2 linked regions of the Pigmentiphaga sp. H8 genome follow. The protein of the gene in region 2 interacts with the protein of the main gene of each other region in a pairwise test. Links are inferred from orthologs where the notes say so. Each region holds a gene or a part of one and is shown on either strand. Other genes may lie near its edges. The genes, in order: EGT29_RS27835 and cyoB.

Region 1 (3,263 bases), 2.9 Mb from region 2 along the record:
ACTTCGCGCTGATGGTGTTCGCCTTCTGCTGCCTGGCCGGGCTGATGGGCGAGCAGCCCGTCAAGGCGCTGCTGGCCGCCGCCGTGGGCCTGGCCTTGTCCACCGTGGGCATAGACGAGAACTCCGGCATCTACCGCTACACCTTCGATTCGCTGCACCTGAGCGACGGCATCCAGTTCGTGGTGGTGGTGATCGGCCTGTTCTCCGTCAGCGAGATGCTGCTGCTGCTGGAACAGTCGGTCACGGGCAACGCGGTGGTCAAGCCGACAGGACGCACCCTGTTCAACATGCGGGAAGTGGCGATGACCTGGTGGGGCACGGTGCGAGGGGCGTTGATCGGCTTCGTGGTGGGCGTGCTGCCCGGCGCCGGCGCCACCGTGGCCTCGGCCATGGCCTATTCGACCGAGAAGCGCCTGGTCGAACAGTCCGACCCGGAAGGCGCGCATTTCGGCAAGGGCGACATCCGCGGCCTGGCCTCGCCCGAGGCGGCCAACAACGCGTCGGCCACGGGTTCGTTCGTGCCCATGCTGACGCTGGGCGTACCGGGATCGGGTACCACCGCAGTGATGATGGGCGTGCTGGCGCTCTACAACATCACGCCGGGGCCCGCGCTGTTCGAGCAGCGCCCCGAGATCGTCTGGGGCCTGATCGCGTCGCTGTTCATCGGCAACGCCATGCTGCTGGCGATGAATATTCCCATGGTGGGCGTGTTCGCGCGCATGCTGTCGGTGCCGACCTGGGCGCTGGTGCCGTTCATCGTGACGGTGAGCACGATAGGCGTGTACTCGGTGCACGCCACCACCTTCGACCTCGTGATGATGGTGGCGCTGGGCGTGGTGGGCTATCTGCTGCGCAAGATGTCGGTGCCCATGGCGCCGCTCATCCTGGGGCTGGTGCTGGGCAACATGATGGAGCAGAACCTGCGCCGGGCGCTGTCCATCACCAACGGCGACACGGCCATCCTGTGGGAAAGCCCGGTCAGCATCGGCCTGTGGCTGTGCGCGGCGGCCGTGCTGATCGTGCCGGTCACGATGCGCGTGCTGGCCCGGCGTCGCGCGGGCGCTTCCGAACCCGCCGCGTCGGCCTAGGCGACACAGGCGGCAGGCATGCGGGCGATCGGGCCCGCATGCCGCTTTCAGACCCGCTGCAGGCGCTCCAGCGCCGCGTCCAGCGTGCTGTCCTTCTTGGCGAAGCAGAAGCGCACCAATTGCCGGTTCGAGGCCGGCGCGTCCGGATCCGTATGGAAAGCCGCGATGGGTATGACCGCCACGCCGTGCTCGGTGGTCAGCCAGCGCGCGAATTCGCTTTCTGGCGCATCCGAGATCGCGCTGTAGTCGGCCAGCAGGAAGTAGGTGCCCGGGCAGGGCAGGGTGCGAAAGCGCGTCTGCTTCAGACCCGCTTCCAGGCGGTCGCGCTTGGCCTGATAGAAGGCGGGCAGTTCCAGGTAGTGGCGGGGATCCTGCAGGAACGCGGCCAGCGCGTACTGCATGGGGGTCGAGACCGCGAACACCATGAACTGGTGGATCTTGCGGAATTCCACGGACAGGGCGGCGGGTGCGCAGCAATAGCCGATCTTCCAGCCGGTGGTGTGGAAAGTCTTGCCGAACGACGAGATCAGGAAGCTGCGGGCCGCCAGCGCCGGCCGGCGCGCGATGGACGCATGCCGGCGGCCGTCGAACACGATGTGCTCGTAGACCTCGTCCGAGATCAGCACCACGCCCGTGCGTTCAAGGATGCGTTCGAGCTCGTCCAGGTCGCCGTCGTCCAGCACCGCGCCGGTTGGATTGTGCGGGAAATTGATCAGCAGGGCCCGGGTGCGCGGCGTGATGGCGCGCCGTACCGCGTCCCAGTCGGGCCGGTAGCCGGGAGCCTCGGGCGTGGGCGCAAGCAGCTGTACCGCCACCGGCGTGGCGCCCGCCAGGCGTATGGCCGGCACGTAAGAGTCGTAGTTGGGCTCCAGCACGATGACCTCGTCGCCGGCGCCGGCCACCGCCAGGATGGCGGTCATCAGGGCCTGGGTGGCACCGCTGGTCACGGTGATCTCCGTCTCGGGATCGTAGGCCGCGCCGTACAGCGCCTGCGTCTTGGCCGCGATGGCGGCGCGCAGCGCCGGGATCCCCGGCATGGGGGCGTACTGGTTGTGGCCCGCGGCCATGGCGGCGTCCACCTGCGCCAGCAGGCCGGCATCGGGATCGAAATCGGGAAAGCCCTGGCCCAGGTTGATGGCGCGGGTTTCCGTGGCCAGCCGGCTCATGACGGTAAAGATGGTGACGCCGACGTCCGGCAATTTGGAATTAATCATCAGCTTGCTTGGGCCTTGGATGTACCATTCGTCTTCATCGAATCAGTCTACCTCCATGCGTCCGCCGGCGGCCACGCCCGCCTGTTTCGTTCCCCATGTTCGTCCGTCTACTGCTAGGTTTCGCCATCGCGCTTTGCGGCTCGCTGATAGCGGTCGCGCTCCATACCCCGCTGCCCTGGATGCTGGGCGCGCTGATCGCCACGGCGGCGACCAAGATCGCCGGCGTGCAGTCCCGGAGCCGGACCGAACTGCGCTATGCGGGACAGTGGGTGATAGGCGTGGGCCTGGGGCTGTATTTCACGCCCATGGTGGTCGACGAGATCGCGGGCAATCTGCTGCCGCTGCTGCTGGGGGCCATCTTCTCGGTGGCCGCGGGGCTGGCCGGCGCCTGGTTCCTCCAGCGCGCCGGCGGCGTGGAATTCAGCACCGCCTATTTTTCGTCCACCATAGGCGGCGCGGCGGAAATGGCCAACCTGTCCGACCGCTACGGCGGCAAGGTGGCGCTGGTCGCCTCGGCCCACAGCCTGCGCATCCTGCTTGTCGTCGTGCTGGTGCCGCTGGCTTTCCGGATGTCGGGCGTGAACGGCAGCGGGCTTTTCGCGCCCGCCATGACGGCGGTGGATCCCGCCGGCCTGGCGGCGATGTTCGCGCTGGGTGCCGGCGGCGCGCTGCTGGCCGTGCGGCTGCGCATACCCAATGCCTGGGTGCTGGGGCCCATGGCCGTCACCATCCTGCTGACGTCCAACGACATGGCCTTGTCGGCGATGCCCACCTTCATGCTGAACGCCGCGCAGTTGCTCATAGGCTGGTCGCTGGGCGACCGCTACACCCCCGATTTCTTCCGGACGGCCCCGCGCTTCATGGGATTGATCCTGGCCTACACCCTGGTCGTGATCATGCTTTCGGTGGGCCTGAGCCTGCTCCTGGCGCGTCCCAGCGGCATCGCGCTGCCCACGCTGAT
Region 2 (3,247 bases):
CGTCAACGAGATCCAGTTCCCGGTCGATACGCCCGTCAACTTCCGCATCACCTCCGCCTCGGTCATGAACTCGTTCTTCATCCCGCGCCTGGGTAGCCAGATCTACTCCATGGCGGGCATGGAGACCAAGCTCCATCTCATCGCGCGCGAAGCCGGCACCTATGCGGGTATCTCCGCCAACTACAGCGGCGCGGGTTTCTCGGGCATGCGCTTCAAGGCCATCGCCAGCAGCCAGGCGGACTTCGAAGAGTGGGTCCGCAATGCCCAGGCCTCGACCAGCAAGATGACCCCCGAAACCTACCAGGCCCTGGTCTCGCCCAGCGAGCACGAGCCCGTCGCCTACTACTCGGGCGCCGAACCCACCATGTTCGACGGCATCATTTACCAGTACATGGCCTCCGCAGGCATGGATACCGGAATGTGCACGCCTGCCAACACCCCCAAGATAGCCTTGTCGGAGTAAATCGATGTTCGGGAAACTGACCCTGGATGCCATCCCGTACCATGAACCCATCGTCATGGTCACGCTGGCAGCGGTCGTCATTCTGGGTGCCGCCATGCTTGGCGTCGTCACCTATTACGGCAAGTGGACCTACCTGTGGAAAGAATGGCTGACCACGGTGGACCACAAGCGCATCGGCATCATGTACATCATCGTGGCGCTGATCATGCTGCTGCGCGGATTCGCCGATGCCATCATGATGCGCACGCAGTTGGCCATCGCCTCGAGCGACTCGGCCGGCTACCTGCCGCCGCACCATTACGACCAGATCTTCACCGCCCACGGCGTGATCATGATCTTCTTCATGGCCATGCCTTTCATCACGGGCCTGATGAACATCGTCGTGCCGCTGCAGATCGGCGCCCGCGACGTGGCCTACCCGTTCCTGAACTCGCTCAGCTTCTGGCTGTTCGGCGGCGGCATCGTGCTGATCATGATGTCGCTGTTCGTGGGTGAATTCGCCGCCACCGGCTGGCTGGCCTATCCGCCGCTGTCGGGACTGGACTACAGCCCTGGCGTGGGGGTCGACTACTACATCTGGGCCTTGCAGCTGTCAGGGCTGGGGACCACGCTCAGCGGCATCAACTTCATCGTTACGATCCTGCGCATGCGCGCGCCCGGCATGACGATGATGAAGATGCCGGTGTTCACGTGGACCGCCCTGGTCACCAACATCCTGATCGTCGCCGCCTTCCCGGTGCTGACGGCCACGCTGGCGCTGCTGACCGCCGACCGCTACCTGGGCATGCACTTCTTCACGAACGAGCTCGGCGGCAACGTGATGATGTACGTGAACCTGATCTGGATCTGGGGCCACCCCGAGGTCTACATCCTGATCCTGCCCTGCTTCGGCGCGTTCTCGGAAATCATCGCCACCTTCTCGCGCAAGTCGCTGTTCGGCTACAAGTCCATGGTCTACGCCACGGCCGCGATCGGCGTGCTGTCGTTCCTGGTCTGGCTGCACCACTTCTTCACCATGGGCTCGGGGGCCAACGTCAATGCCTTCTTCGGCATCGCGACGATGATCATCTCGGTGCCCACGGGCGTGAAGATCTTCAACTGGCTGTTCACGATGTACCGCGGCCGGGTCGAGATCACCACCCCCGTGCTGTGGACGCTGGGCTTCATGATCACCTTCGTGATCGGCGGCATGACCGGCGTGCTGATGGCGATTCCCGCGGTCTCGTTCGTGCTGCACAACAGCCTGTTCCTGATCGCCCACTTCCACAACACCATCATCGGCGGTGTCGTGTTCGGGTGTATCGCCGCCATGGTGTACTGGTTCCCCAAGGCCTTCGGCTTCAAGCTGAACGAGCGCCTGGGCAAGTATTCGTTCTGGTGCTGGTTCATCGGCTTCTTCATGGCCTTCATGCCGCTGTACATCCTTGGTTTCATGGGCATGACGCGCCGCCTGAACCACTACGACAACCCGGCCTGGCAGCCGTACCTGATCGTCGCCTGGGTGGGCGCGGTCATCATCGCGCTGGGCATCTTCTTCCTGCTGCTGCAGATCTTCGTCAGCATCCGCGACCGCAAGAAGAACGTCGACTTCGACGGCGACCCCTGGGGTGGCCGTACGTTGGAATGGTCCATTCCCTCTCCTCCGCCGTTCTACAACTTCGCAAAGGTGCCCCAAGTGTCCCACCTCGATCAGTTCTGGCATGACAAGGAAACCGGCGTCGCCTACCAGCGTCCCGCCCACTACGAAGACATCCACATGCCGCGCAACACCGGCGCCGGCGTCTACATCGGCGTGGCGGGCACCCTGCTCGGCTTCGCCCTGGTCTGGCACATCTGGTGGCTGGCCGGCCTGGGCCTGGCCGGCATGATCGGCGCCTTCATCGCCCGCGCCTACGACCGCGACGTGGACTACTACGTCAAGGCCGACGAGGTGACGCGCATCGAGAACGCCCACTACGAGTCGCTGAAGCAGGCCGCGTAGAAAATCCCCCCTACGCGCTTACGCGCGCCCCCCAGGGGGCGATGCGGGTGGACCGGCAAAGCCGGATCCACCGCATCCTGGGTCGTGTGGCAGTGTATCGGTGCGAAGCGCCGGTTTTTTAAAGATCAATATGAGTAGCGCAGCAATTCTTCATACGCATCGCCAGGATGGTGGCGATCATCATGCCCATGGGGGGCATGAGCATCACGACGATGGGTCCAAGACCGTACTGGGGTTCTGGATCTATCTGATGAGCGACTTGCTCATTTTCTCGGTGCTGTTCGCGACCTTCGCCGTGCTGTCGGGAGCAACCGCGGGCGGGCCGCATGGCAGCGAGCTGTTCGACCTGTCGTTCGTGCTGACCGAGACCATGCTGCTGCTGGTCAGCAGCGTGACCTTCGGCATGGCGATGCTGGCCCTGCATGCCGGTCAGCGAAGCAAGGTGCTGGCCTGGATGGCGGTCACCTTCCTGTTCGGCGCCGGCTTCATCGGCATGGAAATCTATGAATTCCATCACCTGATCGCCGAGGGCGCCGGTCCCCAGCGCAGCGCCTACCTGTCGGCCTTCTTCACCCTGGTCGGCACCCACGGCCTGCACGTGACCTCGGGCCTGATCTGGATGGCCGTGATGATGCACATGATCAGCCGCCACGGCCTGGATCCGATCGTGCGCCGGCGCATGGCCTGCCTGAGCCTGTTCTGGCACTTCCTGGACCTGGTCTGGATCTGCGTGTTCACCTTCGTCTACCTGATGGGAGCCCTGTAATGGCGCAACACTCCTCCACCGCCGAAGGCCACGATTC

What was found.
Region 1: the proteins of cyoB (region 2) and EGT29_RS27835 interact in binary tests that used the Escherichia coli proteins (3 or more experiments, as listed by UniProt). The link is inferred for Pigmentiphaga sp. H8 from one-to-one orthologs.

Annotation. Positions count from the first base shown.
Region 1 is NZ_CP033966.1:5,878,715-5,881,977, reverse strand. What follows is about bases 220-3,160. They hold EGT29_RS27835 (methionine aminotransferase), read right to left. Parts: upstream 2,303-3,160; coding sequence 1,136-2,302; downstream 220-1,135. Other genes in these bases: EGT29_RS27830 (AbrB family transcriptional regulator), read left to right, coding at 2,398-3,160; EGT29_RS27840 (tripartite tricarboxylate transporter permease), read left to right, coding at 220-1,088. In the rest of the region: more of EGT29_RS27840, read left to right, coding at 1-219; more of EGT29_RS27830, read left to right, coding at 3,161-3,263. UniProt on the Escherichia coli protein: Shows aminotransferase activity with methionine and histidine as substrates, and to a lesser extent also with phenylalanine.
Region 2 is NZ_CP033966.1:2,995,043-2,998,289, forward strand. Bases 31-2,955 are described here. They hold cyoB (cytochrome o ubiquinol oxidase subunit I), read left to right. Parts: upstream 31-467; coding sequence 468-2,444; downstream 2,445-2,955. Other genes in these bases: cyoA (ubiquinol oxidase subunit II), read left to right, coding at 31-463; cyoC (cytochrome o ubiquinol oxidase subunit III), read left to right, coding at 2,575-2,955. Outside these bases: more of cyoA, read left to right, coding at 1-30; more of cyoC, read left to right, coding at 2,956-3,210; cyoD (cytochrome o ubiquinol oxidase subunit IV), read left to right, coding at 3,210-3,247. UniProt on the Escherichia coli protein: Cytochrome bo(3) ubiquinol oxidase is the terminal enzyme in the aerobic respiratory chain of E.coli that predominates when cells are grown at high aeration.